3 regions of the Pseudoalteromonas sp. PAR1 genome follow, and region 2 is predicted to be linked to each of the others. Evidence: predicted binding sites of a transcription regulator. Region 2 holds the regulator's gene; each other region holds the start of a gene.
The links. Region 2 encodes sigma-54, which starts transcription at its own class of promoters, with help from an activator protein. Its sites were predicted from a motif close to GTTGGCACGNNNNTNGNNT; they were not measured.

Region 1: QL229_RS19980 (BON domain-containing protein) is a predicted target of sigma-54. The motif match lies at 1,742-1,760, and genes of this name have one in related genera.
Region 3: fliS (flagellar export chaperone FliS) is a predicted target of sigma-54. The motif match lies at 2,171-2,189, and genes of this name have one in related genera.

Annotation. Positions count from the first base shown of each region.
Region 1 is NZ_CAMZMY010000039.1:6,403-10,585, reverse strand. Features, by position in the region: gene QL229_RS19990 (methyltransferase) at 1-290, opposite strand, end outside; gene srmB (ATP-dependent RNA helicase SrmB) at 367-1,599, shown strand; gene QL229_RS19980 (BON domain-containing protein) at 1,796-2,134, shown strand; gene QL229_RS19975 (hypothetical protein) at 2,154-3,086, opposite strand; gene radA (DNA repair protein RadA) at 3,137-4,183, opposite strand, start outside.
Region 2 is NZ_CAMZMY010000011.1:134,503-138,685, forward strand. Features, by position in the region: gene lptA (lipopolysaccharide transport periplasmic protein LptA) at 1-315, shown strand, start outside; gene lptB (LPS export ABC transporter ATP-binding protein) at 312-1,037, shown strand; gene QL229_RS11360 (RNA polymerase factor sigma-54) at 1,155-2,651, shown strand; gene hpf (ribosome hibernation promoting factor) at 2,678-2,965, shown strand; gene ptsN (PTS IIA-like nitrogen regulatory protein PtsN) at 2,969-3,421, shown strand; gene rapZ (RNase adapter RapZ) at 3,422-4,183, shown strand, end outside.
Region 3 is NZ_CAMZMY010000006.1:163,819-168,001, reverse strand. Features, by position in the region: gene QL229_RS07100 (DNA-3-methyladenine glycosylase I) at 1-470, shown strand, start outside; gene QL229_RS07095 (sigma-54 dependent transcriptional regulator) at 499-1,938, opposite strand; gene fliS (flagellar export chaperone FliS) at 2,232-2,633, shown strand; gene QL229_RS07085 (hypothetical protein) at 2,633-2,920, shown strand; gene fliD (flagellar filament capping protein FliD) at 3,001-4,183, opposite strand, start outside.

The sequences.
Region 1 (4,183 bases), on a different contig from region 2:
AATGACTGCACGGCACCTTGATAAAGACGGATATCTGACCACGGGCTATTGGTAAAATTAGCGCGGGCGTCGATACAGGCATCATGATCAATCTCGATCGCCATCACTGTTGCTTGTGGCGCTCGCTGTTTTGCCATTAAGGCCAGCAGCCCTGTTCCAGTCCCTATGTCTAATATACGTGTGGCGTTAGTAAGAGTGGCCCATGCGCCTAACAAAATGCCATCCGTTGACACCTTCATTGCAGCACGAGTTTGCTCCACCGAAAATTGTTTAAACACAAAGCCTGACATTTTTTCACCTTTTCATTCACCACAGCCGCGTTAACGCGTATAATTAGGCCTAATTGTCCTCTATTTACGTCACTCTATGCAATTTTCTGAATTTGATATCGATAACAAGCTGTTAAATGCCATTAATAAAATGGGTTTTGATACACCAACCAGTATTCAACAACAAGCGATCCCTGAAGCGCTAAGAGGCCGCGATATTTTAGCATCTGCGCCAACTGGTACTGGTAAAACAGCCGCTTTTTTGATCCCTGCAATTCAATACTTGCTTGATTTCCCTCGTCGCGATCCTGGCTTTGCTCGCGTGCTGATCATGACACCGACTCGTGAATTGGCTTATCAAATTCATGAACAATGTGAATTACTTGCTGCGCAAACACACCTCAAAATTGGTGTAGTAACCGGCGGTATTAACTACGGGACACATAAAGAAATTTTCGAGAGTAATAACGACATTTTAATTGCCACGCCAGGGCGCTTAATGGAATACCTCGAAACTGAGAATTTCCATGCTGAGAATGTTGAACTGCTTATTCTTGATGAAGCTGATCGCATGCTAGACATGGGTTTTCGTAAAGAAATGCTGCGAATTTGTGACGAAGCACGTAATCGTCGCCAATGTTTCTTATTCTCAGCAACACTTGAAGGCGACAGCGTTGAGTTATTTGCAGAACGAATTTTAAATGACCCTGCACTACTTGAAGCAGAGTCAACCCGAAAAGAGAAAGCTAAAATTCATCAGTGGGTTCACCTAGCTGATGACTATAACCATAAACTAAAAATGTTGGTCGAGATCCTAAACGGTGAAGACATACATAAAGCAATCGTGTTTGTTAAAACCCGTGAACGCTTAGAAACCTTGATTGGTGAGCTTAACAACGAAGGGTTACGCGTTGCATGGCTACGTGGTGAAATGCCACAAGACAAACGCATGAAAGCGATGGAGAACTTTCACTCTGGTCGCAATAATATCTTAGTGGCAACCGATGTTGCTGCACGTGGCATTGATGTCGCCGATATTAGTCATGTTATTAACTTTGATATGCCGCGTACTGCAGATATCTATGTACACCGCATTGGCCGTACTGGCCGCGCTGGCAAAAAAGGGATTGCGATTTCATTTATTGAAGCTCACGATGTGGCTATTCTGGGCAAGGTTGAACGCTACATTGAGCAAAAGCTTAAACGTCGCGTAATTAAAGGTATTGAGCCTCAACACAAAGAAGCAAAGATCCCATCTAAAAAGAAAAAAGATCCTGCAAAGATCAAGGCGAAGAAAAAAGCCAAAGCAAAAGTAAAAAAGAAAAAATAGCTTAATATCTTTACTTGAAAATGCCGAGCTCGTCTCGGCATTTTGCTCTCTGCTGCATGTACTTTTTTACTAATTACTGTGTAATTAGTTCATACCTTTTAACCTACCAAGCATAAAATCACTTTATAATCAGAAACTTAAAATTGGAATGATAATTGTAACTGGTTCTGCAACAGAGTCTTCGCGAGGGAATCGTATGAACCGCTTTAAATTAACCGTAGTACTGATCTCATTAAGTTGTTTATTTTTACTAGCTTGTGCGACAAAGGTGAGTGCAAATACCAGTGTTTTAACATCAAGCACATCAGCACAACCTAGATTGCAACAATATGCTTTGCAGAAACTTACCAGCAACCCTAACTTTACTATTTCTAATCTACAGGTGATTGTAGAGGGTGATACGGTTGAGCTTATCGGCTCTACCAAGACAGGATTTCAACGTGCTTTAGCACAAAAGTTTTTGGAGCATAACCGAGGCATCCGAAAAGTTAAAAACAACCTTAAAGTAAGCTCACAAGACGGAACAACACTTTAAGGTTGTCTGCACCTTAGCCTTATTTACCGCTTGCTTGAAGGTTAATAAATTTGGCAAGTTCTTCAGGTTGTCCCATTAGCGCCATAATTTGCTGATTGATTTGCATCATAGACTGACCTTCTGGCAAGTTTGCCGAAACCGAGAATGATGATAAGCCTTGAGCAAAATTAGTAATAGCAGTCTCTAAGTCAGTGCTAACCGGCGCTTGTTGTAACTGCATAGCAACAACCTGCTGGAACTGTTCATGAGTCATACCTTGCGCTTGCAAGAAGCTCTCTACAACCGCTTTTAACTCACCTTCATCTGCAACTGACAGTGAAATACTTCGTGGCTCTAACTGGCTCATGGCCGCCATCATTTTTGATTGCTGCTGCAGTTGCTGCTCTAATGTGAGCTGGCCATTTTGTGTTGAGTTTTGCATCTTGCTGATAGCCAATGACGCTTCCATTAAAGGAGTTGATTTCGCCAACCCTAAATTAAAGTGAACATCGGCCACTTCATTTGCAGTCACGTTAACTGCAAACGCACTATCACCAGAGTCTTTATTGTAATCTAGCGAAGACTTAACGTTATAGCTTGTAGACGCTAATTTGTTGTTGGCGTTTTGCGGTAACTGAGCGAGGAAATCATCACTGAATCGAAAGTTTGTCATAACAAACCCAGTATGAGGTGGAATGCTGTCTTGCTCATAACCTGATACTTCAATCGTATCTATGGTTGCAATAGCTTCATTGCTATCAAGGCTTTGTACTTTGATACCCGAAAGCTCCATGCTGCTATCAAAAACACTCGCTGAAATATCGCTATAAGTAATATCTACACCACTTTGTGTTGATAAAGCACTCAGCTGCTGATCAACCACTGTTTTCACTTCCTGTGTCACAGCATAGTTTGCGTAAGCTACGCCACCGACTGCCGCAGCAACAACCGACGCAATAATTAACTTCTTCATTTTATTTCCTTTAATTGGTGTAAATTTTTTATCAGTGTATCAAATTGTGTTTAGTTAATTAACGTCAGTAATTCATGCACAGTTTTCACTGGGGTAATTTTTGCGCCTAAGCCTTCCATTGATTTATGGTAATTACGATAAGGAATAAAGATTTCAGTAAAGCCATGTTGCGCCGCTTCTTTAACTCGAGGTACGCCACTGTCTATTGGTCTTACATCACCATTTAAACTCAACTCGCCCATAATACAAGTAGTCCGTGGCACCAAAAACTCATTCAAACTACTTAAAAGTGCTGTAACTAACGCTAAATCAATGCAGGTTTCTGACTCATCAATTTTTAAACCACCAACTATATTAAAAAACGTATCATGGAAGATTTTAGTTTTAGTGTGTTTTCGTAAAATCCCAGTAAGCATCTTGATACGATTCATGTTTAAACCAACACACACTCGTTGAGGGAATTCAGCTTCGGTTTCTGTGGTTAGACATTGAATTTCGAGTAGTAAGTTACGATTGCCTTTACGAATACAAGTAATCGCAGAGCCCGGCGACTCAGTCGTTGAGCCTGATAGGAAGATTTCGCTCGGGTTATCAACGCTCAGCATACCTCGCTCACACATTCTAAAAATGCCCACAGTGTCGATATCGCCAAAACGGTTTTTATTGGCACGTAATGTCCTTACTTGCCCATCATTGGTGTCAATGTGTAATAACGCATCGACAATGTGTACTAAGGTTTGTGGCCCAGCAATTTCGTTATTTTTGTTTACGTGAGCGATAATAAACATGGTCACATCATTTTGCTTACAATATTGCGTGAGCGCCTGAGCCGCACTTTTCACTTGTGAGGGTGACCCTGGAGTACCATTTGCCGTTTCTGTTACAACAGCCTGAATTGAGTCGATAACAGCAAACTTTATTTTATGTTTATCAAGTTCTTCAATGATTGCTTCAACGCTGGTTTCAGATAGTAAGTACAGCTCATCTTCGTTGTAATCTAGACGTAAGCGGTTAACCCGATTTTTAAACTGTGATAATGACTCTTCTGCTGTACAGTATAAAGACGGCATTACTTTTGACATACGTGCAACTAAATC
Region 2 (4,183 bases):
GGTGGTGATACAGAAGGTACTGTTGAGTTAATTATCGCCACAGGTAAGCCTGCTTATTTTGAAGAAAAGCAAGCAGATGGCACGGTAATGAGCGCCAGTGCAGAAGAAGTTCGCTACGACGTAGCCAAGCGCTTCTTAACTTTAAATGGCGAAGCCGAAGTGACTCAAGCAGGCCAAAAAGTAACAGCGAAAAGCATTACCTATGATATGGCACAACAACTAATTAGCGCAGAAAAAGATGAAAACTCAACAGACCGTGTACACACAATCTTAGTGCCTGTAGACAACAAACAAGACGATAAAGGCCAACCATGAGCACATTAAAAGCAGAGCTTTTAGCAAAAAGCTATAAAGGCCGCCAAGTTGTCAAAAATGTGGGTCTTGAAGTTGAAGCGGGCAGTATCGTTGGTTTGCTTGGCCCAAATGGCGCAGGCAAAACCACCACTTTCTATATGATTGTTGGCTTAGTACCTAGCGATAAAGGCAAGATCAGCATTGATGATAACGATATTACACTTTTGCCAATGCATAGCCGAGCACGTTTAGGGATTGGTTACCTACCACAAGAGTCATCTATTTTTAGAAAGTTAACGGTTTATCAAAACCTAATGGCTATTTTAGAAACGCGTAAAGATTTAAATAAACAAGGCCGAGAAGAAACACTCAACAACTTACTTGATGAATTTAGTATTCAGCATATTCGTGATAGTCAAGGCATGGCCTTATCTGGGGGCGAGCGTCGTCGCGTAGAAATTGCTCGGGCATTAGCAGCAAACCCTAAATTTATCTTGTTAGATGAGCCTTTTGCTGGTGTTGATCCTATTTCAGTGTTAGATATAAAGAAAATTATTGAACACTTAAAAAATCGTGGTATTGGTGTATTAATCACTGACCATAATGTTAGAGAAACCCTTGATGTTTGTGAAAAAGCCTACATTGTTTCTCATGGGGAGCTAATTGCATCAGGAACACCTGAGCATGTTTTAGCTGACCAAACCGTACGCGATGTGTATCTAGGTGAGCAATTCAGGCTATAACCAATAAGCCACCATCTAGCGCATCTGCTAAACTAAATAACAATGACAATAAATCGATATAAATTTACCTGTGACTGCACAGGTGTCGATAACACATAAAAGGATTGTTAGGGATACATGAGGCAATCATTACAGCTGCGCATGGGCCAGCAACTTACAATGACTCCACAACTGCAACAAGCAATTCGCTTGCTGCAGCTTAGTACATTGGATCTCCAGCAAGAAATTCAAGAAGCACTTGATAGTAACCCTCTGCTTGAAGTGGAAGAAGCAGATTACAACGATGAAAACATTGGTAAGAACGAGCAAAAAGCTGAATCTGATGATACTCAGCTAAGTGCATCGGCCGAAGAAGCGCCGAGTGAGTACGAACAAGAAAGCAGCGATGCCCTTAACAAAGACACCGTAAGTGACGATTTAGCCATGGATGTGACATGGGATGAGTACATGAGTGCTGCCCCATCAACATCATCAGGTCCAATGCCAGAAGATGAGTCAATTTATCAAGGTGCATCGACTGAAACCCTCCATGAATACCTTATGTGGCAATTACAACTCACACCATTTAGCCCAACTGACGAAGCGATCGCTGTCGCCATCGTAGAGGCAATTGATGACTCAGGTATTTTAACTGTTAGCTGCGAAGACATAGTCGAAAGTTTTAATCAAAATAATGATGAAGAAGAAATCGAACTAGATGAAGTCGAAGCGGTCTTAAAGAGAATACAGTTGTTTGATCCAGTAGGGATTGGTGCCCGTAGCTTACAAGAGTGCTTATGTATCCAGCTTCGCCAATTCGATGCGAGTACGCCGTATTTAGCTGAAACTAAAATGGTTTTATCTGAGCATATTGAATTATTAGCAAGTCGCGACTATCGCACTTTGATGAAAAAGACTAAGCTTAAAGAAAGCGAACTAAAAGAAGTAATGACGCTGATCCACAGCTTAAACCCTAAGCCAGCAGACAGCATAGTTCGCGAAGAGTCTGAGTACGTTATACCCGATGTATCGGTTAAAAAAGTTAAAGGTCGTTGGGTCGTTGAACTAAACCCAGATTGTATGCCAAAAATTAGAGTGAATAGCCAATATGCAGCTATGTCACGCTCAGTAAAATCGAGCAGCGATAGCCAGTTTATTCGCTCTCATTTACAAGAAGCTAAATGGTTTATTAAAAGCTTAGAGAGCCGTAACGATACACTTTTAAAAGTGACCAATTGTATCGTACAGCAACAACAAGCATTTTTTGAACATGGCCCAGAAGCCATGAAACCAATGGTGCTGAACGATGTCGCAGAAATGGTCGAAATGCATGAATCGACAATTTCACGTGTTACAACACAAAAATACATGCACACCCCTCGCGGGATTTTTGAGTTGAAATATTTCTTCTCAAGCCATGTCAGCACAGAAAACGGTGGTGAGTGTTCATCAACAGCAATTCGCGCTTTGATCAAAAAGCTTATCGCTGCAGAAAACTCAGCTAAACCATTGAGTGATAGTAAAATTGCAGATATATTGGCTGAGCAAGGAATTAAAGTAGCTAGACGCACAATTGCAAAATATCGAGAGTCTCTAGCGATACCTCCGTCTAATCAGCGTAAGAGTTTGATTTAGACGTTTTACATAGAAGGAAAATGCTTATGCAACTAAATTTAACTGGTCGTCATGTAGAAATCACTGATTCATTAAGAGACTATGTAAACAGCAAGTTTGCAAAACTAGAAAGGCATTTTGACCACATTAATAATGTACATGTCATTCTAGATGTAGAAAAATTAAGCCAAAAAGCAGAAGCAACTTTACATGTAAATGGAGGCGAGCTCTTTGCCTCAACTGCACACCAAGATATGTATGCAGCCATTGACTCGCTAATCGACAAACTAGATCGTCAAGTCATTAAACACAAAGAGAAATTAGCTCGACACTAAATTATGAAACTTAGTTCACTTACTAACCAGGACTGCAGCAAAGCTGCGGTCCTTTTTAATAGCAAAAAAAGAATCCTTGAATATATCAGCGAGCTGGCTCACCAGCAGCTTCCTCATTTATCTCAACAAGACGTCCTTGATGCCTTACTCAATAGAGAAAAATTAGGCAGTACAGGTATTGGTCGTGGCATTGCTATTCCACATGGCCGCATGAGTGGTGCAGAGCAACCACAGGCATTTGTCATAGTGAGTGAATCCCCAATCAATTTTGACGCAATTGATAACCGACCTGTGGATATTTTCGTTGCACTCATCGTACCAGATGGAGACAGCCAACTTCACCTAAAGACATTATCGACAATTGCTGATAGACTAAAAGATAAAGAGTTTTGTAAACAGTTACGTAGCGCTAAAACAGACCACGAACTGTTTCAGGTCATATCAGCAGAGGCATAAATGGAATTAATTATCATCAGCGGTCGCTCAGGCTCAGGTAAATCGGTCGCTTTACGTGTACTTGAAGACTTGGGTTACTACTGTGTTGATAATATCCCAGTCAACTTATTACCTTCGCTTGTTCGTAGCGTTTCAGACAACTATGACAAAATAGCAGTCAGCATAGATGTGCGTAACTTACCGAAAGAGCAGCAAGAGTTTAATGATATTCTTGAATACCTGCCAGGTTTCGCAAACCCAACACTGTTCTATTTAGACAGTGATGACCAAACTCTGATCAAACGCTTTTCTGAAACGCGACGCTTACATCCTCTATCGATTGACTCGCTGCCACTCGATTTAGCAATTAAGCAAGAAAGAGTATTACTGGATGTACTGATCACGCGCGCTGATTTTATGATTGATACCACCGACCTGAGTGTTCATCAGTTAGCTGAATCAATTCGTGAAAAGATCTTAGGTAAAAAAGATAAAAAGCTGATTATCACCTTTATGTCGTTTGGCTTTAAACATGGTATTCCAAAAGAAGCCGATTACGTATTTGATGCACGTTTTTTACCAAATCCACACTGGGAGCCAGACCTAAAGCCACTCACAGGCTTAGATCAACCAGTAAAAGATTACCTTGCAAGTCATAGCATAGTGCAAAAATTTACATGGCAAATTCAAACATTTGTGCAAACATGGTTGCCTCACCTTGAGCGTAACAATCGCAGCTATCTTACCATCGCAATTGGCTGTACTGGCGGGCAACATCGCTCG
Region 3 (4,183 bases), on a different contig from region 2:
TAACCTTAGAGTCAGCACAAGCGGGACTGAGTTGGTATACCATACTTAAAAAGCGTGATGGCTATCGCAGTGCCTTCAAAAACTTTGTTGTTGAAGAAGTTGCCAAAATGACCGAAGACGACGTCGAACGGTTAATGCTGTTTGAAGGCATTATTCGTAATCGCGCTAAAATCGCTGCCACTATCAATAACGCGCAGCGTTTTATTGAAATTCAAAAAGAGTTTGGCAGTTTCTCAAACTATCAATGGCAGTTTGTTGGTGGCAAGCCTTTGGTAAACGACCTCGATAAATTAGCAGACTATCCGGCTATTACTGAAGCCTCAACAACATTTGCCAAAGATTTAAAAAAGCGTGGCTTTAAATTTTTAGGCCCAACGACTGTGTATGCGCATATGCAAGCCTGCGGTATGGTAAATGACCATAGCAATGATTGCTTTAGAAAAGCTGAGATAATCAGTGAATACGAATAGATAAAACCGAGCAAGACACCTAACGCGGCTAGTCGCGCGTTAGGTTGTATTTCTTCATTTTTTCGACCAGTGTGGTGCGTCTTACACCTAAAATTTCTGCAGCACGTGCAACAACATAATCGTAGCGCTCTAATGCTTGGCTTATTAAGCTGATTTCAAGCTCAGCAAGATACTCTTTCAGCTCAATTCCTTCATCAGGTAATAAACCTGAGTCTACCGTTGTTGCTGGGGTATCAAGTTCTTCCTCATCGTAATCACTAAAGCCAGTACTGAAAATATCGTTGAAAGCATCTCGCTCCATCAATTCTTCAGGGTACTCAGGCTCATAAGCCTCAACTTCAATATAACGATATTTAGCTGGTAGGTCTGGCACATCAACTACTTTATCAGGGAACATGATCACCATGCGCTCAACTAAGTTAGCAAGCTCACGAATATTCCCCGGCCATGCATGCTCTTTTAAGCTTTGAATTGCCCGTTCGGTGAATTTTGCTGTTGTGCCACTTTGCTCATTCACACGGCGCATTAACTCTTTTAAAAGTAGAGGAATGTCGTCAGCACGCTCACTTAGCGAAGGGTTTTCAATTGGAAACACGTTTAAGCGATAAAAAAGGTCTTCGCGGAAGTCGCCCTTTTCAATCATTTCTTCAAGATTACGATGGGTAGCAGCAATAATTCGTACATCAGCTTGAATAGGCTTTGTCCCACCTACTCGTTCATAACTGCGCTCTTGTAATACTCGTAAAAGCTTAACCTGCATTTGCAGTGGCATGTCACCAATTTCATCTAAAAACAGTGTACCGCCTTGTGCTAATTCAAAACGCCCTTTTCGCGCTGAAATTGCCCCAGTAAACGCCCCTTTTTCGTGACCAAATAACTCACTTTCAAGTAACTCACCAGGAATAGCACCGCAGTTTACTGGCACAAATGGCCCGCTATTTCGTTTAGATAGTAGGTGAACGTTTCGTGCTACCACCTCTTTACCTGTGCCAGACTCACCTAAAATAAGTACATTGGCATCGGTTTTAGCCACCTGCTCAATTAAAAAACGCACATCTTTTACAGCATCAGTTTCACCAACAAGTCCATCAAACGATTTTTGCGACTTAGACTGTTTATGAGCACCGGGCAGCATACGCTGATATTGCTGACAGTCATGCAATAACTGAGTGGTTACGTCATGATTGAAAGGCTCACATATCAAGCCTACAACATTAGCAATACTAAGAAGGGGTTTGAGGGTTTCACCTATTAACAAAAATGGAATAGCTGGAAACTGTTTGATCACAGCCTCGTGATTTAGCTGCTGTAAAGCACCAAGAATGACCATACATTCTTGCTGTTGATGTTTTTCACAAAAAGACTGTAACGAAGTCTCATCAACTAATTGTGCAGTTTCACCAATGAAGGTAAGTGCTGCATGTAAACCTATCGCACGATTATTATTATTGTCTAAAATTAAGATCATTATTGGCGAACCACAGTTACCACGAGGTTAGTTAATTTCTAAATTGTAAGCGAGTTTAGGAGGGATGCAAGCGCTAAGCGGCAATTTATTGACATCAACGCCAAAAAATAGTCACTTAGCACTAAAATTTAATACTAAAGAATTAACTTACAAATTTAGCCTGTTTGAATTTTAAAATATTCTATACTCGTTGCTATAATCTCTATAGAAATGCACAAAGAAAGATAATATCAATGGCATTAATATTGCTTATCTACTTTTATGAATCAGTGTTTTTAATATAGGATTTTCTCATGGCACACATATCGATAAAAAAGTACAGTCAAGTTAGCGTTAGCAACATTAATGAAATGTCTCCTTATGAGCAGATCAATTTGATTTTCAGTAACATTATCGGACGTTTAGCAGCAACTAAAGGCTTTATTGAGCGTAAAGAATTTGAAAAAAAAGGTGAAAACATTTCTACCTGCATTTTATTATTCGGTGCTCTACAAGATGCACTCAATTTTGAGCATGGAGGGGATATCTCTAGCAACCTACTATCGCTGTACGACTTTTGCCAACGCAGGTTAACTGAAGCAAATGTAAACAACGACATTGCAGCAGTAGATGATGTTATCCGTATCGTTAAAGAAATAAAAGAAGGGTGGGATTCTATTCCGCTCGAAGAGCGCATACCTAAAGCTGAGCAATAATGCCGAATTTTAACGCTCTGAATGCATTACTCATTGCATTGTCAGAGCACATAGATAAAACAGATATTGAGCTGGCAAGCCAAACGTTAATAGCTATTGACCAAGAGTTAAAGCATTGGTGTGAGAGTGAAACACCACCTCAAGAAAAAGAGTTATTAGCTATACAAGCCAAAATTTTAACTGCTACAGCTAAACTTAAAAACGCCAGAGACAAAACTCAGGCTGAGCTGATCAACCAGCGTAAATCACATAAAGCTATTTCAAAATATCAAGCAACTAAACGCTAATTAGCGTTTAGTTGCTTGATAAATTATTATTTCTACAAAAGGTAACACCCAAATACAGGCAAGAAAACATACTAATTCAACTATTTATTTTGCTTAACAACCCCTGGCATATTATCAAGCTGCGCTTGCACATAGCTACTGGTTGAGTTCATCTGGGCGACAAGTAAATCCATGCTATTGTACTGTGCGTATAAACGAGACTCTAACGACTCCATTTTTCTTGCAAAATCAATGCGCTCATCATCTAAACCATCTAACTGAGTCTGTTTACTGTCGATTCTGTTTTGAACAATACCATCTGAATCCGTATAAAAACTCATTAGCTCATCAAAAGATTGCGCAAAGCCGCCTTCATCGCCCTCACCCAAAAAGAACTCTTGAACTAAGTCTACATCGGCTTCTACTTGTTCGTTTAGGCGTTCGGTATCTAGGCTTAATTTGCCGTAACGGTCTGCTTCAACCCCAAGCTTAGATAACGACAAACTACTGCCATCACTCAAGCTAACTTCACTGGTTAATTGCTGACGAAGTTTTGACATTACGCCGCGAAGCATAGAGTCACCGGCCATCACACCTGCACCGCTTTCACCTGATTTACCTAAATTATTACTCAGTTCAAGTAATTCGTTATAGCTTTCTATAAAGCTATTTAAACCGGCTTTAATATTATTATTATTTTCTGTAATTTTAAGGGTACTATCGTCGTCATCAGTGCCATGGGCTTTTTTAGCGGTGATCGTTACACCATCAATAACATTTGCAAACTCGTTATCACTGCTTGTAACTGTTAAATTACCATCTATGGTAATTGAAGCGTCTGTTGCAGCAATCACCTCGTTAATGTTTGTAACCCCTGAACCGGTGTCATAGGCTAGAGCCGATAAACCTGCCGCGTCAGTATTATTGCCATCAGCATCAGTTGCTGTAACTTTTATTGCGTTTTCAACACCACTGTTTTTTGCTGATAAAACTAAATGCTGGCCATTATCGTCGGTGATAATCGTTGCTGTTACACTGTCGTTGTCTTTACTGTCGTTAATCGCATCACGAATTTCAGACAAAGTTGCAGTATCTGACACATCAATATCAAAACTATTCTCACCGGACGCTATAGTTAACGTACCTTCACCTACTGCTGCATCTTCTGCAAATGCACTTGACATCAATTTATGTTCAGTCGCAAGGTTGTTTACTTTTACATTGTAACCACCAGGCTCCGCATCTTTGTCAGAGCTTAGAGTTACAAAATCATCACTACCAGAA